DNA from 4 places in the Deinococcus yavapaiensis KR-236 genome. Region 1 is predicted to be linked to each of the others. Evidence: riboswitches for the same ligand, from Rfam matches in the RefSeq annotation. Region 1 holds a riboswitch; each other region holds the start of a gene.
The links. Region 1 has a riboswitch for cyclic di-GMP ahead of DES52_RS02965 (NPCBM/NEW2 domain-containing protein). Riboswitches for the same ligand answer to the same signal wherever they lie in the genome.
Positions count from the first base shown of each region.

Region 2: another riboswitch for cyclic di-GMP. It lies ahead of DES52_RS17525 (LptM family lipoprotein); the one in region 1 lies ahead of DES52_RS02965 (NPCBM/NEW2 domain-containing protein).
Region 3: another riboswitch for cyclic di-GMP. It lies ahead of DES52_RS04620 (glycoside hydrolase family 30 protein); the one in region 1 lies ahead of DES52_RS02965 (NPCBM/NEW2 domain-containing protein).
Region 4: another riboswitch for cyclic di-GMP. It lies ahead of DES52_RS19960 (glycoside hydrolase 5 family protein); the one in region 1 lies ahead of DES52_RS02965 (NPCBM/NEW2 domain-containing protein).

Region 1 is NZ_QJSX01000002.1:112,284-116,965, reverse strand. It holds gene DES52_RS02970 (exopolysaccharide biosynthesis polyprenyl glycosylphosphotransferase) at 146-1,597, shown strand; cyclic di-GMP riboswitch class I at 1,847-1,921, shown strand; gene DES52_RS02965 (NPCBM/NEW2 domain-containing protein) at 1,933-4,221, shown strand; gene DES52_RS02960 (glycosyltransferase family 2 protein) at 4,346-4,682, shown strand, end outside.
Region 2 is NZ_QJSX01000016.1:5,728-10,409, forward strand. It holds gene DES52_RS22620 (hypothetical protein) at 71-355, opposite strand; gene DES52_RS17520 (hypothetical protein) at 823-1,041, shown strand; gene DES52_RS17525 (LptM family lipoprotein) at 1,171-1,755, opposite strand; cyclic di-GMP riboswitch class II at 1,759-1,841, opposite strand; gene DES52_RS23035 (cation:proton antiporter domain-containing protein) at 2,227-2,646, opposite strand; gene DES52_RS23040 (cation:proton antiporter domain-containing protein) at 2,698-3,177, opposite strand; gene pstS (phosphate ABC transporter substrate-binding protein PstS) at 3,505-4,533, opposite strand; gene DES52_RS17540 (ABC transporter substrate-binding protein) at 4,574-4,682, opposite strand, start outside.
Region 3 is NZ_QJSX01000003.1:89,752-94,433, forward strand. It holds gene rpmI (50S ribosomal protein L35) at 87-287, shown strand; gene rplT (50S ribosomal protein L20) at 291-662, shown strand; gene DES52_RS04620 (glycoside hydrolase family 30 protein) at 731-2,212, opposite strand; cyclic di-GMP riboswitch class I at 2,222-2,296, opposite strand; gene DES52_RS04625 (glycosyltransferase family 2 protein) at 2,498-4,682, shown strand, end outside.
Region 4 is NZ_QJSX01000021.1:43,137-47,818, forward strand. It holds gene DES52_RS19955 (acyltransferase family protein) at 1-337, shown strand, start outside; gene DES52_RS19960 (glycoside hydrolase 5 family protein) at 361-2,148, opposite strand; cyclic di-GMP riboswitch class II at 2,206-2,289, opposite strand; gene DES52_RS19965 (HD domain-containing protein) at 2,449-3,132, opposite strand; gene DES52_RS19970 (ABC transporter ATP-binding protein) at 3,276-4,682, shown strand, end outside.

The DNA.
Region 1 (4,682 bases):
AGACGTCGCCCGGACGAATTTCAACGAACACGAAAACCAAAATGAGGAAAAAACGCGCGATTTTGCGTTCTCGTAACGACGCGGGACGCAGCATGAGGCGCGGTTCGAGCAGTACCGCCCAAGCAAGATGCCGGGAGCAACCGAAATGCAGATACTGTGGCGCAACAAAGGATCGAAGCCGTCAACTCTCAAAGTCAGCGCGATCTACCGTCGACAACGCTTTCACAACGGGATGGTCCTCGCCGTCAGCGACGTCGTGACGCTCGCCGGTTCGTTCGAGTTGGCAGCGCGCGTTGTTGGCGCGATTTCCCACGCGACGACAGGAATCACGTCGTACTCGCTCGAAGGTCTTCCCGTCCTCGCCGCGTGGCTCCTCGGAGCGTGGAGCTTGCGCTTGCTGCCGAGTTGGGGCATGAGCCCGCCCGAGGAGCTCAAGCGTCTGACCACCCTGCTCGCCTTGACGCTGGGATTGTCGGTGCTCCTCGCGCTCGCCGCTCGGCAAGACGCGCTGACCCTTTCCACGATCGGCGTGGCGTGCGTGTTCGCGTGGCCGCTGTTGCTGCTCGTGCGCGCGTCCCTCAAGCACTTGCTCGTGCGTGACGGGGCGTGGGGAGTGCCGACCGTCATTTACGGCGGGGCGCGCACGGGCGCGCTCGTCATCCAGTCGTTGCGCGAATACCCGGGGTACGGGTACTTGCCGGTGGGCGTGTTCGACGACGACTTGTCGCTGCAAGGCACGAGGACGCACGGACTGCCGGTGTTGGGAACGGCGTCGGACGTCTCGGTGACCGCGCCCGTCGCGGTGCTCGCCATGCCGGGAGTGGCGCGCGAGCGCATGCTCGCGTTGTTGGAAGGGCCGCTGAGCCAGTACCACCGTGTCGTCGTGATTCCGGACTTGTTCGGGTTGGAAGCCTTGTGGGCACAGGCCCGTGATGTCGGCGGGGTGCTGGGCTTGGAGTTGTCGGGACCGTCCGAACGTCCGATGTCCTTGATGGGAAAGCGCGTCTTCGACGTGGTGTTGACGGTGCTGTCGGCGCCGTTGTGGGTGCCGCTGTGCGCGGTGCTGGCGTTGTTGATCTGGCTCGAGGACCGCGCCCATCCTCTTTTCTTGCAGCGTCGCATCGGCTTGCACGGAAAAACCTTCCTGACGTGGAAGTTCCGTACGATGGTGCCCGACGCGGAAGGCGTGCTGCAGCGTCACCTCGCGGCGAACCCGGCGTTGCGCGCTGAGTGGGAAGCGAACCACAAGTTGCAAGACGATCCGCGTGTGACGCGGATCGGGCGCATTTTGCGCAAGTACAGCCTCGACGAGGTTCCACAACTCGTGAACGTCTTGATCGGGGAGATGTCTTTGATCGGGCCGCGTCCCTTGCCGGAGTACCACGTGCAGGCCTTGTCGCACTCCGTTCAGCTCGTCAGGACGCGCGTGCGGCCGGGCATGACGGGATTGTGGCAAGTCTCGGGTCGTTCGGAGGCGGGCAACGCGGGCATGGAGCGGTGGGATCCGTATTACGTCAACAACTGCTCGCTTTGGTTGGATCTCGTGATTCTGGCAAGAACCGTCGGCGCGGTTTTAAAAAGTTCAGGTGCTTACTAACAGTTTTCTAATTTTAACGCCTTTTATGTGATTCACGATCACAAACTTAAGGCTTCATATTCTTTGTAAGAGGACCGTAAGAGCGGTCCTCTTACTCTTTCGTTCGTCGCTCGAGCGCTTGGCAACTTCGCCACGACTTGCGATGGTGAGAATCCTTCGTGAATTCATGATCCGGTCTTTATCAAATTTTTCATATTCTCACCGGATTGTTACGAAGTAAACTTGCCCCAGTTTCGAGATCCCCACGTCCACACGAAACGGCAAACCCTCCGCGAGGAGGCGACGCAAAGCCACAGGACTCTCCGAGTCAGCTGGGCTACCGAAAGAGGATGCACATGCACACCAACCGCTCCGCGCGTTCTTTCCGTCTGTCCCTTGGACTTTCCATCGTCACGCTCGCCCTCGCCGCCTGCGGCGTCACGCCGACCCCCGTCACGCCTCAAACGCAACCCGCTCTTCCCGAGGAATCGTCCACCGAAAGCGCGAGCGCGGCGTGGACGCTCGACACGAGCAACCTCTTGACGGCGCAAGGATTCGTGGCGGGCGACAACGTCCTCAGCGGCCAAACGCCCGTGAGCGCGACGAACGGCTACGGCCCCTTCGAGAAGGACATGAGCAACGGCGGGGCGAACGCCGCCGACGGAGCAGTCATTACACTGCGTGGCGTGAAGTACACCAAGGGCCTCGGCGTACATGCCAACTCCTCGTTGACGTACAACCTCGGCGGCCGCTGCACGTCCTTCACGGCGACCGTGGGCGTCGACGACGAAGTACGCGGGCGCGGCAGCGTGGCCTTCCAAGTGTTCGCCGACGGCGTCAAGCTCTTCGACTCGGGCCTCGTGACGGGCTCGAGCGCCGTTCGCAACGTCAACGTGAACGTCGCGGGCAAAAACGAGCTGAAGCTCGTCGTGACCGACGGCGGCAACGGCATGGACTACGACCACGCCGACTGGGCCAACGCCATGGTCCGCGGCTGTGTCACGGACGCGTTCCTGAGTGACGTTTCCCCTGTCGCCACCACGAACGGCTGGGGACCGGTCGAGCGGGACATGAGCAACGGCGAGCAGGCGGCGGGCGACGGTACGCCCATCTCGATTCGCGGCGCGAAGTACGCCAAGGGGATCGGCACGCACGCCAACTCCAGCGTGACGTACAACCTCGGCGGCAAGTACGCGTCCTTCACGGCCAGCCTCGGCGTGGACGACGACGTGAGCGGACGCGGCAGCGTGACCTTCCAGGTGTTCGCCGACGGCGTCAAGCTCTTCGACTCGGGCCTCGTGACCGGAGCCAGCCCCGTCATGCCCGTGAGCCTCAACATCGCGGGCAAGAACGAACTGAAACTCGTCGTGACGAACGGCGGCGACAACCTCGACTACGACCACGCCGACTGGGCCAACGCCAAGGTCAGCTCGGCCGCTCCGACGACCGTCACGCCGTCGCCTACGCCCGCTCCCGCCCCGGCACCTGCACCTGCACCTGCACCCGCCCCGGCGCCCACGCCTTCCCCTTCGATCGTCTACAGCGCGCCCATCGTCATCTCCAAGGGCGGCACGTACAGCGGCAACTGGGAAAGCCTCGATCCTTCCGTGCCCGCCGTCAGCATCAAGACGTCCGAGCCCGTCATCATCGAAAACTCGAACATTCGCGGACGCGGCGACCTCATCAACGGTTGGTACGGACGCGTCACGGTTCGCAACGTCAACGGCTACGGCCTCAACCCCAACCGCTCGGGCTGGACGACGGGCCGCTTCCTGAGCCTCGAGGAGTTCTACAGCGTCCGCGTCGAGAACAGCTACATGGAAGGCACGACCGGCATGTACTTCCGCAAGTACATCGGCAGCCCGGCGGCCGGCGAAACCGTCCAGATCATGCGCAACCGCGCCAAGAACATCGACGGTCGTACGAGCAACGGCGTGGGCGGTTACGACGGCAACGCGTACTCGCGGCAATTCGTGCAGTTCAACGCCGTGCAGCAACTCCCGAACGCCGAGATCGCGTGGAACGAAGTCGTCAACGAGCCCAACAAGAGCTTCGTCGAAGACAACATCAGCATGTACGTCTCGAGCGGCACGGCCACCAGCCCCATCCTCATCCACGACAACTACATCCAAGGCGGTTACCCCGTGCAAGCGGCGACGGGCGGATACAGCGGTGGCGGCATCATGGTCGGCGACGGCATCACGTCCGATCCTCTCGGCAACGGATACGTCAACGTCTACAACAACCAAGTCGTGAGCACCACGAACTACGGCCTGGCCATCGCGGGCGGCATCGGAAGCAAGGTGTACAACAACCGCGTCCTGTCGAGCGGCCTGCTGCCCGACGGCACCAAGATCAACGCTCAAAACGTCGGAATGTACGTGTGGGACATGAGCGGAGCCGCCAAGCTCACCCCGTCGACCTTCGGTGCGAACGTCATGCAGAACAACGTGTCCGGCTGGGTGAAGTGGAACACGGACGGCACGAGCTTCAACAACGCCTGGTGGATGCCCGACTGCGGCATCGGCGGCGGATCGTGCACGGGCAACACCGTCCTCGGCGCCATCACGCTCTCCACCGAAAGCCAAGAATTCCAAACGTGGCAGGGCAAGCTGGCCTCGAACAACGTCAAAGTCGGCCCCTGATTCCGCGCAGAACAAGGACTCAAGGAGAAAAGGAGACCCGAGCTTCGGCTCGGGTCTCCTTTTCTCCTTCTCGTATCCCGATTAACGTTTTGCTGACGCCCGCCTCGTTACCGTCGTACACAAGATGTCGATCCGCTCGTTTTCAGTCATCGTGGCGCTTCATAATGCCGAGCGTTACCTGACGCGAACCCTTGACGCGCTGCGCGCGCAGACGTGGCGCGACTTCGAAGTCGTGATGGTCGACGACGGTTCGACGGACGCCAGCGCCGAGATCGCCGCTCGCTACCGCGACGAAGACCCTCGCTTCACGCTGCTGCGCACGCCCAACCGTGGCATTTCGCCCGCTCGCAACCTCGCCGTGCGTCACTCCGGCGGAGACTGGCTCGCCGTGTGCGACGCCGACGACACGTGGCATCCCGAGAAGCTCGAACGCCAAGCGGCATTCATCGAACGTTGGAACG
Region 2 (4,682 bases), on a different contig from region 1:
GCGCTTCGGCAGGTAACAAGACAAGTTCAAGCGCCTCCTGAGACGGGAAGGCGCTGTTGGCAGGTCAAGGTCACCGAATGGCGAACACGCTCATGCACACGTCACAGCCACCACGAGCGTACGTGTTCGGCGAAGGCCGATCTCGCACCTCCAGCACGTACACCTCTTGCGGTGTCGCGTCATGCCCGTACTGCCGACTGCCCCACGGCACGGTGAAGCCAAGACTCGTGTTGTCGAGCATGCTGCGTTCTGCGGCCGTGACACTCCTCGAGGAGAAGGCGAAGGTCTTGACGAACTTCACTGGCGCGTTCGGGTCGTTCGGGTACGACAAGCGCGCGTTGTCCGTCGCGCGCATCGCACAACGACGAGGCCGTCTCCGTCCCGTTGCGTTTCACGGCGAGCGCTTCGCGGGAGGTGGCGTGCCTTGAGCGAACGCGGAGGACGCCAGGAGTGGCAGGAGGAGGGCGCGCATGTTGCCTCATTTCAGCATGCTCGGTCGTCATTGCCCGTCGAATTCGCCACGACGGTGACCCGCCTTCACGGCGGTGGTACCCGCGTTGTTGGACGTGCGATCGAAGCGAAAACGTGGTCGTGACGTACTGCCTCAGCACGATGGCGCGTCACGCGAACCACACGCAAGGGTGAGTCCGGCCCTCGTGTCACCTTCGTCGTGCAAGAGCCGCCGCCAAGGGCCGTGGGCATCGCGCGCTCATCTTCAAGTGAACAAGGGATACCTTTTCGTTCGTGTGGATGACTGCCATTGCACTTCAGGTGTGTAAGCACGATCGAAAACAGATCAACCTGCGCGCTTCCCATCGCCGCATGCGCTTCATCGACCGCGACGTGCAACACTTCGAGAAGACGACCTCAAACGCTGGAGGAGGTTCGCATTGCCGCATCATGTTCAAACGAGGAGCACCTGTTCCCGACGTTGGCGACGTCGTGAAGTACGCGGGTGACGCCTACCGCGTCGAACGCCTCATCAACCAAGAAACGCGCGCCTCAGACGCGATCGCGTACGCCGTACAAAGCACGATCTGAAGCAAGGCCGTTCGTCGGCCATGCGGTTGTGCCCTTCTGGAACGCGCGGAATGCGGGCAGGGGTGACAAGAGCCATGCCCCTCGGAGGAGGGGTATGGAAGGCCAACGTTGCTGAAGTGAATTAGGGAATCAATACACGACGATGGGTGTGTTCGGCAGCGCGACTTTGATTGAGTTCCACGTGACGAAAAGGCCGCCATCTGCACCGGAGGTGATGCGCGGTTCGCCGTCTTGCATCCAGCCGCTGCGATTTCCGTCGTCACCCGTGCAGGACAAGTCCGTGGGTGCGTTCGTGTCAGTGCTCGAAAACCCCTTGAGGTTGTATCCCGTCCACTGTCCTGTCTTACGCGCTTCGTAGGTGATCGTGGCGTTGATGTTGCTGGTGCGCTTGACGGTGCGCGTGATGGTTTTGATTTCACGGTCGCGGCCAACTTCGACTTCCTTATAGCAGTCGAGTTCGTAACGCACGCTCTGCTCGAACGTGAAAGTCACGTTTTGCACGTATCGTTGCGCTTGGGCGTTGTTCCAATTGAAGGCGGTTTGAACGTCGCCTTTGCCGACCCAGCCGACGCCGTTGCTGTCGACGTTCACGCTTTGCGCGGTGATGGTCGACTGGGGAAGCGTGTCGAGCGGGGTTTGTCCGCAGGCAGCCAGGGTGATGGCGGAGGTGAGGACGAGGACCGCGGAGAGGGTGCGACGCGCGCTGTTGTTCATAAGTCTCCTGAGAGCCGGTCTCACCACTTGCTCCACCCATCCGAGGTGACCGAGTTGCAGGATGAGCTTCGTTGCATCTCATGAGTTGAGAAGGTGTCAGCGAAGCTTGAAAGGGCTCACTTCGCTTGTGCGGGGCTGAGGTGAGGGTAGAAGAACGTCGCGACGCTTCTTACGTTCGCCTTGATGTTCTTACCCTAACAACATTCTACTCATAACCTTGTTACAGTCTTCTTACAACGACAGGAGCTGCGCGACTGACGAAGGCTCCCGTAAACGAACACTGCTGAACGACCAACAATGCCAACAGGCCCGCTCCTTGTCGGAAGAGCGCGCCTTCCACGAGTTTCTCGATGCACGCGCTCCTCCGAAGAACTCAGGGCCGCTCGACGAGCGAGCCGTCCGACACTCAACTCTTGCACCACGATGGAGAAGACCACCACCACGTACGTCATGACCAACAGCACGTCACGCTCACTTCCCGGCGGAAGACTCAGCGCCAACGCAAGACTGATCGCGCCACGCAAACCACCCCACGTCATCACGCGGCGCGTGAACGGGGAAAACGCGTCGCGTCGCCGCCGCAGCATTCACTAGGAGTTGCACGCTCAGCGCCCCAAGCAGCAGCGCCGTTCCGGAGAAGCGCAACACCACGACTTCCAACGCGAGCAGCACGAAGAGGAACGTATTGAGCAACGCGTCGAGCAAATGCCACAAGCACTCGAAATTCTCCCGTGAAGACAACGCCGCTGGAATGCGGTCCGTCAGCGATCCGATCAGGAAGCCCTCCGCGACGGCCGCGAGTGGCGCGAACACGCGCCACTGCTCCGCGAGCGCTGTGCACGCCAAGACCACCGCCAGTGACACCAGCACCTCCACCACTAAATCACTCACCGTTCGTAACGCCACCCCGCCAGCCGTGCCGACCGCCGCGCCGTGCGCTTCTTACGCGAAGTTGCGCGCGACATTCAACGGTGACATCCCACCCGCGTTCTCGTGCGCTCCTCCGGCGAGACTCGCGAGAACGACGAATGCCACCACGCCCACACCGTCGGTGAACAACGATTCGCCCGCCATGAGCGTCTCGATGCGTCTTGGAACGCGCGCTTGCTTCAAGATGGCCAAGACGGCCACGAGATCGGTCGGGGAGATCAACGCGCCGAACAACAACGCGTACAACCACGACACGTCGATTCCGAAGAGTCGCAGAAGCCCGAAGGTGAGCGCTCCGACGACAAAGGTGGACACGAGAGTGGAGATCAACGCGAACGACACGACAAGTCCGCGTACTTGCCACAAAGCGTGGGAGTTCATGCCGAGCGCACCTGCGAACAGCAGAAACGACAGCACGCCTTGAAACACGAAGTTCGTGAACTCGATCTCACGCACGAGCGCGATGGCTTGCCGAGCAACCGACAAGTCCAACGCGACGAGTAGAGGGTCGCGCCGCTGGCCGCGAAACCGGCGATGGTGACGCCCATGGCCGCCGGAAGGCGAAGGTAACGCGCGTTCCACCATGACATGGCGGCCGTCACGGTCACGAGGAGAGCGAGGAGGTTCAGGTCACGCATCGTGGCATGGTCGTGCACGAGGAAGCTTGTCGAGCGCGGTTGTATGAAATTTCGAACCGTGCACCCCCAACTAAGAATCGTTGTGGGTGCACGGTTCGGCCTTCGTTCGAACCTGAATCGGTGATGGCCAAGCGTTCAGGGAGGCCGCTCGGTTGAATCGGTTGGAAGCGCGCGTTGCGTCTCAGGGCAGCGGCTTGCCGTTGAACGTCAAGGTTGCGAGGAGCTTCTTAGCGCGGTTCACCACTTCGCTTGCCAGTTCACCGTAGTACAACCTGGAGTGATACTGTTGCCCTTCGCTGAGCATCCACGCGATCAAGTCGCGCGTTGCTTTCGCTTGTGTTTCCGTGCGGCCTTCGTATCCTTGCTCGCGGCGCAGCAGCACGTAAATGTAGTTGCTGATCGGGTACGCGCGGGACACCTTCGCGTACGTGATGTTCGCCGTGCCGTCCGCGGACGTCTTCGAGCCTGCCGCTGCTTCGATACTGCTTTCCGTGGGTCGCACGAAGGTCCCGGCGGCGTTTTGGATGTTCCCGAAGGTCAAGCGGTCCTTGAGGGCGCGGGACAAGCCCATGTACCCGATGGCGCCGGGAATGGCTTGCACGGCCTTGGCGGATTTGTCTTCGCTGTCGGTCGAGGCGCCGGTCGGCCAGTCGACGATGACGCCGTCGCTGAGTCGCGCGTTCCACTCGCGGGAGACTTTCGTCAGGTAGTTCGTGAAGATGGCGCTGTACCCGGAGGGGTCGGAACGATAGACGGGCGTGACCAGCAAGTTCGGGAGGGTCACGCCGCGGTTGAGGCGCGAGATGCGCTCGTCATTCCAGTATTTGATGCGGCCGAAGAAGATGTCGCTCAGTACTCGGCCGTTGAAGTTGAGGGGCCGCTCGAGGCCGGGAACGTTGTACGTAATGACGACGGCACTGAGCGCCACGGGAATGTGCACGACGTCCTCGGTGTCCTTGCCGATCTCGTTGTCATCCAGCGGGATGATGGCGGCAGCGAAGTCGACGCTGCGCGACACGATGGCTTTTTGCGCGGCGGGTGACGTTCCCGGTTCGAAGTTGACGGTCGCGTCGGTGGTTTTGGTGTACTCGTCGAACATCTTCGTGAAGAGACTGGTTGCTGCGGTGGTGGTGGCGCCTTTGAGGGTGACGGCGGACGCGGTGGACGCGGTGAGTGTGAGCAGCAAGGTCACGGACAGGAATTTGAGCATGAGCAACTCCTTTTTGAAGTGGAATGAACGCGAGGTGTGGTCAACGCGCCGTGGAAAGCAACGCGGTCGTTTGGGTGTTGGAGGTGAAGCGGACGGTGCCGTACGGTGATGGCATCGAGGCTTTAAGGAGTGCTTGAGCAAGCGCCTTG
Region 3 (4,682 bases), on a different contig from region 1:
CGATCAACGCTGCCGTCTCGAAACGACACGGCGCGGCCTGACTCTCAGGCGACGGCCGTCAGTGTCGTTCGTCTCCAAGGAGCAACATGCCGAAGCAAAAGACCAAGAAGAGCGCCAAGCGCCGAATCAAGATCACGGCGACCGGTAAGGTCATGGCGTTCAAGAGTGGCAAACGCCACCAGAACACCGGGAAGTCCGGCGACGATATTCGCGGCAAGGGCAAGGGCTTCGTCCTGGCCAAGAGCGAGTGGGCACGCATGAAGGCCATGCTGCCGGGAGGGAAATAAACCATGCCACGCGCAAAGACCGGCATCGTTCGTCGCCGCCGTCACAAGAAGGTCCTCAAGCGCGCCAAGGGCTTCTGGGGTTCGCGTTCCAAGCAGTACAAGAACGCCTTCCAGACGCTTCTCAACGCCGCCACGTACGAGTACCGCGACCGTCGCAACAAGAAGCGTGACTTCCGCCGCCTGTGGATTCAGCGCATCAACGCGGGCGCGCGTCTGCACGGCATGAACTACTCGACGTTCATGCACGGACTGAAGCTCTCGGGCGTCGGCTTGGACCGCAAGGTGCTTGCCGACATCGCCGCGCGCGAACCGCAAGCCTTCGCGGCCCTCGTGGAAGCGTCGAAGAACGCTCGCACGAATAACGTTCAAGCGTAAGCCCCCGAAGAATTCACGAAGAGAGAAGCGCTCCCCGATCGGGGAGCGCTTCTCTCTTCGTGGGTCCGTTACAAGGGCGCCCAGGTGAAGGTCGCCACGGCACCCGGCACGAGCATCACCGTGAAGGACTTGCCCGCTTCGCGTACTTTCACGCTGCGACTTTCGCTCGCGCCGTTCAACACGATCAAGGCGCGCGTGCCGTTGGGGTTGCGGAAGGCGACGCTTTGGACGTTGCCGACTCCGAAGGTCGTGGAGGCGACGCGCCGCGCGCCGGGCGAAACGAACTTGGCGGCGTGTCCGAGCGCGTAGTACTCGACGTTGTACCGAATGGCGCTTCCGTCGCTCGGAATGGTGACGACGCCTCGGCAGTTCCCGCAACCGCCGTTCGTGGGACCGCCGACGTCGTCGAGCGCGAGGTTCCACAGCAACACCGTCTTCGCCCAGTTTCTCGTCGCGCCGATCACGAGGTTCTCGACGTTCCACTTCAGATTGTCTCCGAAGTTCGTGGCCCACCCGCCGCCCGAGCATTCCGTGAAGTACACGTCCTTCGTGGGCCACGCGGCTTGCACGGTCGACTGGGCGCTCACGTCGCCCGCGTAGCAGTGAAAGGCGCTTCCGGCGAGGTAACTCGAGGCGGCCGCGTCGCTCAGCAACGTTTGGGCGTAGCTCGGCTCGTCCCAGTTGTGATCCCAACCGAGAAGCTTCGTTTGCAAGCCCGCCGCTTGGAAGGTCGGCCCGAGGTGCTGTCCCACGAAGCGTGCGGCGTCCGAAGCTTCGAAGCGCATCGACGGGTACGCGGTCGTCTCGTGGTGCGGTTCGTTTTGTAACGTCACCGCGTCGATCGGCACGCCCGACGCTTCGTAGGCGCGCACGAACTTCAGGAAGTAACGCGCGTACGCGTCGTACGTTTCAGGCTTCAAGCTGCCGCCGCTCAACGTGCCGCTCGTCTTCATCCAAGCGGGCGCGCTCCACGGGGACGCCATGAAGCGCACGCGCGCACTGACCGCGCGAATCGCGCGGGCCGTCGGCAGTACGTCCTGCTCGTCGCGGGCCACCGAGAAGTTCGCCAGCGTCTCGTCCGTTTGGCCGGCGGGCACGTCGTCGTAGGTGTAACTGCCGAGCGCGAAGTCCGACGCGCCCATGGGCACGCGCAGGTAACTGAGGCCGATGCCGAGCGCTGGATCGAAAAGCTTGCGCAAGACCTCCGAGCGTCGCGTGGCGTCGAGCTTCGAGTTGAGAAGCCACGCGCTCGACTCGGTGAGCGCCGCGCCGAAGCCCGCGATCTCCTGGTAGGTCCGCGTCGTGTCGACGTCGATGGTGTACGTGGTGCTTCCTGCGTCCGCTCGGAAGCTCAAGTCGCTTTGCCGGGCGAGCAGATTCTTCGCGTCGGCGGTCGTCAGTACCATTTGCGCCGCGGGCGCGGTGGTTTTCGTGCCTCCACCCAGCGCTTGCAGATCCGACGACGTCGCGTCGAGCGTCGAAAGTGGCGCTCCGCACGCGGAAAGCAGAAGGGTGAGCCCGATGAACAAGCGTGTCGGTACGTGCTTCATGGTCCTCGTTTCGGTAACCCGGCCGACTTCGAGAGTCCCGTGGCTTTGCGTCTCTTCCTCGCGGAAGGTTTGCCGTTTCGTTCGAGAGCTTCGGCGCCTGAACCGCTCTATTTTAGTGTGAAACTGCTGAGGTGTGAGTGAAAAACTGCAGATGTGGATAGAAGGCCGACCTTCTATTCGCCGTCACGACTCTTGTCTCCTTCTTTTTCTATGAAGACGCCCCCCTGATCGACCCAGCAAATATCGGGCGTCGAACCTTACGCTCGGGATTGCCGGAGTAGAGCCATGCAGCAAACCCCCCTCGATTCCCAAGTACCTCGACTGCCGCTCAGCACGCAACCGACGGTGTTCCTTGTCGAACCGGACGATCACCGTGCAGGAGAACTCGTCTTGGAACTCGTCGGTCACGGGTATGAAGTCGTCACGGCTCCTTCCGATGACGGCGCGCTTCCCTTGCTGCGAGAAGTGCAACCCGACATCCTCATTACCGCGTCCACGTCCGAGCACATAGACAGCGTGCGCTTCATTCAGCAAGTGCGCTCCGACTCGACGCTCGAAGACCTCCCCATCATCGTCTTGACGCACAAGGAAAGCATGCGCGACGTCATCGACTCGCTCGAGGCGGGCGCCGACGACTTCGTTTCGAGGCCGGTGAACGCCGAGGAACTGCACGCCCGCATTCGCGCCAAACTCGCGCGTCCGCCCACGCCACGCTCGCGCGTCGCGCGCAACCGCCGAACCGGCCTGCTGACCACCACGACCTTCGAAGGTGCCATGACCCGTGAAATGGAGCGCGCCGTCATCACGGGGCACTCCTTGTGTGTCGCAGAAATCCGAATCGAGGAGCTCGTCCGCCTGCGCGACCGATACGGCTCGGAGCTCGACGCGTCGGTCGCTCGTCAAATGACGGCGTTGCTGCGAGACCATCTGCGCCGCCTCGACGTCGTGACGCACGATTCCAGCGGCACGTTCACGGTGCTGATGCCCGAAACGCAGCCCGACGAAGCGATGGAGCGCGCTCGGAAAGCCGCCGCGAGAATCGTGTCGCATACCTTCACGATCCACGGCGACCGCCTGCGCCTCACCCCCTCCATCGGCGTCACCCTCTACCGTCGAGGCACGGACGCGGCGACACTTCGCGCGCAGGCGAGAACCGCGCTGGAATACTCGGCGTCCCACCTCGATCTGCTGCCCGTCTTGTACGACCCCGCCGTTCACGGACGCGCGCGTGTGCAAAAGCGCAAGTTCGCGGCGGACTTGCGCGAAACGCTTCGGCTGCCCGTCCAGATCCTCGTCGTCGGGCTCGCCCTCATAGGCGTGCCCTTCCTGATCTACTGCGGCCTCGCCCTCGCCGGATTCGATGTCACGCCCTACGTCTACATCCTCGTCGTGGTCGCGCTGCTCCTCACGGCGGCCCTGATTCTCGTGGAAGGCTTCTTGGCCTTCGACCCCATCCAGCCGCCTCAGCAGCCTGGCGCGCCTGCCCCACCCGCGAGCGCCATCATCGCCGCGTACCTTCCGAACGAGGCGGCGACCGTCCAAGAGACGATCGAAGCGTTCCTTCGCGTCGACTACCCGGCGGGTTTGCAAGTTATCTTGGCGTACAACACGCCGCGCGACCTGCCCATCGAAGCGACGCTTCGTGACCTCGCTCGGCGTGACCGCCGCTTCGTGCCGTTGCGCGTCGAAGGCAGTACGTCCAAAGCGCAAAACGTGAACGCCGCCCTCGCGCACGTCACGGGCGAGTTCACCGCCGTGTACGACGCCGACCACCACCCCGACCCGGACTGCTTCGAACGCGCGTGGCGTTGGCTGTCGAACGGTTGGGATGTCGTGCAAGGCCACTGCTTCATTCGTAACGGCGACGAAAGCTGGGTGTCGCGAATGGTCGCCGTGGAATTCGAAAGCATCTACGCCGTGTCGCATCCCGGTCGGGCGCGCATGCACGACTTCGGCATTTTCGGCGGTTCCAACGGCTTTTGGAAAACCTCGCTGCTGCGCCTCATTCGCATGCGCGGCTCGATGCTCACCGAGGACATCGACTCGGCGCTGCGCACCGTCGAGGCGGGGTACAAGATCGGGTCCGATCCGTTCCTCGTGTCGCGCGAACTCGCGCCCACGACCCTGAAGGCGCTCACGAACCAGCGGCTGCGCTGGGCGCAAGGATGGTTCCAAGTGTCGCTGATGCACACCTTGCGCGCCTTGCTGTCCAAGAATCTTTCTTGGCGACAAAAACTCGGCTTCGTGCACCTGCTCGCGTGGCGCGAGTTCTACCCGATCTTGTCGCTGCAGATCTTTCCAATCGTGCTGTTTTGGCTGTACGGCCCGACCGCGCGCTCCGTGGACTGGTTCGTGCCGATCTTCGTGCTCACGAGCTTGTTCACCCTCAGCGTCGGCCCGTGGCAAGCGTTGTTCGCCTACCTACGCGCCGAACCGCAAATTCGCCGCCGCGCCTCGTGGTTCTGGTTCT
Region 4 (4,682 bases), on a different contig from region 1:
GGTCTTCGGCGCGTCGGACAGCACGGATCGCTCTGGACGCCATCAAGTTCGCTTCAGCGACGACGGCACCGCGCTGTTCTGGGGATACTTCGACGCGAACGGCGACTTCGTCGGGCAAGGCTCGGCGAAGACGCAAGCTCCGGGAACGGCGCCTCACATCCTGCGCGTCGACACGACGCCGAAGACGTACAGCCTCGCGCTCGACGGTACGAACGTGGCACGCGACGTGCCGCTTCGAACGCCGTCGGGCCGCGTCGGCTTGCAAAGCTCGGCGGGCACCGCGCGTTTCGAAGCCGTCGAAGTCACGCCGGGCAAGGCGACCGCGTCCTCTCCTTGAAGAAGGGCGCGGTCGCCGCGACGTCAGTAAGTCGCTTTCGCCGCGCCGAGCGCGCGCGCTTCGAGCAACTCGACGGGTGAGGACGAGGCGGCGGCCATCAACCGCCACGTGCCCGACACCTCGGAACTCGTCAGCTTCATCGTGTACGGCGACTTGCCGCTCAGGCCGTAGAAGTTCAGCGTCGTTCCGTCGAGCGTAAAGGTCAAGGCGCTTCGATCGACCTTGATGCCCATCGTGCCGAGCGCCGTTCCGAGCCCCGCGTCGGAACGCGTGCGCGCCATCTCGACGTTGTTGACGAACAAGCGCCACAAGCGGTTGGACTCTTCACGCCGCACTTGAATCTCGCGTCCGCTCGTCGCGTTCACCACCCCGATGGCGAGACCGTCGCTCGTCGGTACGTTCACTTGCCGGAAGCGCAGCGAAAACGTCACCGAACCCGAGTATCGCAAGGGCGCCGTGAAGTAAGATCCGCCCGCGTCGAGATTCACGCCGGCCGGGAGGGGCGTCGTGCCGTCGATGCCGTTCACCTTACCGAGCGTCGCGCGTCCGTCGTACAGCGACACGGGCGCTTCGCCGTTCGTGCCGTACTGATTCGTGAACGCCCGCGCGAAGGACGTGCTCGCAGGACGAGGCGCGCCGTTCTCGTCGATGAGGCCGAAAGGATTGCGGTACGACGTGGGGGCGGGGTCGAACGCCGCCCACGCGATGAGCCCCTCGAAGCCGAACTTCTCGGCCCAGTACACGCTTTCCTCGACGGCTCGTTTTTGCATCTCGGGCGTGCTCGGCGTGCTGGGCCGCGTTCCGACGGGCAGATTCCACTGCACGTTCGGGACGATCATGCCGTTGTCGTCGTCGCGCGCGGGCCAGCCGAGTTCGGACAGCACGACGGGTTTGCGCTGCGTGTTGTTGTCCTGGATGTAGCGGAAGATGGTGGCGGGCACCGCGTACGGCCAAAAGCCGTTGTCCGCCCACAGGTAGCTGTTGAACGTCAAGGCGTCGGACAGTTCGTAGATGCTGCGGCTTCCCTCGGGCGCGTCCGGAAACGACTTGAAGGTGTTGTCGAACGCGGCGGAGTTGACGTACACCTGCAAGTCCGGGGCTTCCTGCCGAATCGCCGCCTTGAGCTTGCCCATCCAAGTGAGGATGCGCGTCGCGGTCGTCGCGTCCGCCCACGCTCCGAAGCCGTCGGGCTCGTTCTTGAGGTTGACGCCGCGCACGTTGGGCTTCGTGCGAAGCAGACGGACCAGCCAGCGCGTGTACGCCTCGTGGTACGGGTAATTCGATTCGAGCGTGTCCCAGTTGAATCCGCCGTGCTCGTTGGTTTCCTCTTCCATGAACAGCGTCGGCAGAACGTCGAGGCCTTCGCTGGCGGCGATGTCGATGAAGCGGCCCACCGTGGCGAGGCGCGCGTCGTTGAAGTGCCCTTGACCGTCGGTGAAGCCCAGCGTGCCGAGGTTGCGGTACTCGACGTCGTAGAAGAGGAATACGCGAACGGTGTTGATGCCGAGGTCGCGCTTCATCTGCTGCAAGTCGGCGCGGATGTCGCTCTCGGTGAGGCGGCCGTCCTCGAACTCGGGCCACCACATGGGATTCACGGCCTTGCGCGGCCAGTACATGCTGCCCTTGAGCTTGGCACCGGACGTCGTGAGGCCCGTCGCGACCACGCGCCGCGCGTTCGGCGCGGCGGTCGAGCCGTTTCCGGAGGAGGTCGAGGGGAGAGGCGTCGGAAGACGCGTGCACGAGGCGAGGATCAATGCCGTACTGAGAAGCGCGAAGACTCGGGTCGAACGGCGGCGGTGAAGTTGATGCATGAGAAGCCGATTCCCTTTCGGTTGCCTACTGGCGCGGAAGGCATAAAAAGCGAGAAGAACTGCGAGGTCGGTCGCACCACTGGCTCCCCCTGCTCGAGGTGCCCGGATTACAGAGCAGGGTTCAAAGCCTCCTGCGCGGTTTCGCGCGCGAGGAAAACGACAAGCGTTGTGTTAACACTATATGAATTGGATGTGCAATCGTGATGAGGAACATCATTTAGAATTGCTCAGAAGGTTCTATACACGTTTCTCACTTAAAGAAACGTTGCTCTCCTGAGCGACAGCCTCGCGAGAAAGAAGTCAAAGTCGTGTCGGGTCGAAGTCGCGCGACTTCACACGCGAACTTCCCGCCGCGTGCTGAAGCGCGTCCACCGTGCGGCGAAGCTCGCGAATCAGCGCGACCAAGCCACGGCGCTCCCGCACGTCCTCGTCTTGCGCGCGACGCTCGAACGTCTCGGCGAGTCGCTCGTAATACCACAGCGTGCCCGAACGTCCCGCCGTGAACCGCTCGAACACGGTCTCACCGACGTCGCTCGTCAGGAAGTCCAGCAGGATCGCCCGCACGTTGTACAGCTTGTCGGCGCCCGACACCAGAAGCGTCGAGGCGTCCTTGAGGGCCAAGCGATCCAGGTACGCCACCTTGCGCTCGGCCCACGGCGCCTTCACGCCACGCTCGTCGGGCGCCGCGTCCGTGCAACCCCACATGAGACGCGCGACCTCGTCGCCGAACGACTCCTCGATTTCGCCGGCGATGTCGAGCGCGCTGCGCCCCGTGTTCGTCGGGCCGTCCTCCAGCGCGTCGTGCAGCAGGCCCGCGATCGCCTCGTCCTCCGAACCGCCGAACTCCAGCACGAGGCTCGTCACGCCCAGCAGGTGCGCGACGTACGGCGTACCGCTGCCCTTGCGGGTCTGCACGGCATGCAGGCGCGCGGCGAACACGAGGGCCGACTCGAAGCGGGGCGACAAGGACGGGGAAGAGGTCATGCACCGACCGTACCACGACCGCCAAAGGTCGGCGTCGCCGTTCGCGCCCCGCTCGGCGCCTTCGAACGGTGAACGTGCCCGCATCCGTCTTCGACACGCCTCCAGCCCACCTGTGCGAAACTGCCTTCTCGAATGAGGTCGACATGCTGCAAGTCCTGACCGAACTCGCGCCCTACCTGCGACGCCACACTCGTCAGTACGTGATAGGCGCGGTCGCGGTCGTCCTGACCGCCTTTTTCGTCACCCTTTCTCCTCGCGTGCTCGCTCGCGCCATCGACGCGGTCCGCAGCGGCCAAGCCGACACGGCCACCTTGACACGCTTCGCCGCCACGCTCGGCGCGATCGCCCTCGGCGCGGCGTGCTTCAACTTGCTGCAACGACGGCAGATGATCGTCGCGTCACGGCAAATCGAGACGGAGTTGCGCGACGACCTGTTCACGCACCTCACCACCCTGGACCGCCGCTTCTACGACCGTTCGCGCACGGGCGACCTCATGAACCTCCTCGCGAGCGACCTCTCGACGGTGCGCGAAGTGCTGGGTCCGGGCCTCAACATGGGAAGCCGCGTGACCCTCATCGCTGTCGGCGCCCTCGTGGGGATGTTCACCTTGCAACCGTTGCTCGGAACCCTCGTCGCCGTCGCCGCGCCCGTCATGGTGAGCGCGGCGGCGTTGCTGCGCCGCCGCGTCGCGGCCCGCTTTCAAGCGTCCCAAGCGCAACTGTCCGACATCGCGGCGCGCACCCAGGAAAACTTTGCGGGCGCGCGCCTCGTACGCGGATACGCCCTCGAACAGCGGGAACTCGAGGTCTTCGAGGCGCTCAACGAGCAGTACGTACGGCTGAACTTGTCGCTCGCGCGCGTCGAGGCCGCCTTGCCCGCCGTGATGAGCTTGCTGATGGCCGCCGCGTGGCTGACGATTCTTCTGATCGGCGGCCGCCTCGTGATCTTCGGGGCGGGCCTCACGGTCGGCGAGTACGTGGCGTTCACGACGTACCTCGCGCTTCTCGCGGGGCCCGTCGTCGACATCGGCCGCATGCTCAACATCTACCAGCGGGGCGCCACCTCGTGGAGCCGCTTGCAGCGTCTGCTGCTCGAACGTCCGCGCGTCGCCGACTCGGGCCGGACCGACCCCTCGGTGTCGGAATTGCGCGGCGACTTGGAATTTCGCGACGTCACGCTGCAAATCGGCGGCGTGACGCTGCTGTCGCACGTGAACTTGCGGGTGCAAAGCGGCACGAGCGTCGGGATCACGGGCCGCACGGGCGCCGGGAAGAGCTTGCTCGCCGCGCTCGTCGCGCGGCAATTCGATCCCACCGAGGGCCGCGTGCTCATCGATGGGCACGACGCGCGCGCCCTTCCCCTCTCCGTGCTGCGCGAACACATCGGCTTCGTGCCTCAAGAGCCGTTCTTGTTCTCGGACACGCTCGCGCAGAACATCGCGTTCGGCCTCGCCGAGACGCGTGACCCGACCGGACCGCGCGTGGCGCCGCCGGGCCGCGTCCAAGAAGCCGCTCGGCTCGCCGTGCTCGACGCGGACGTCCAGACCTTT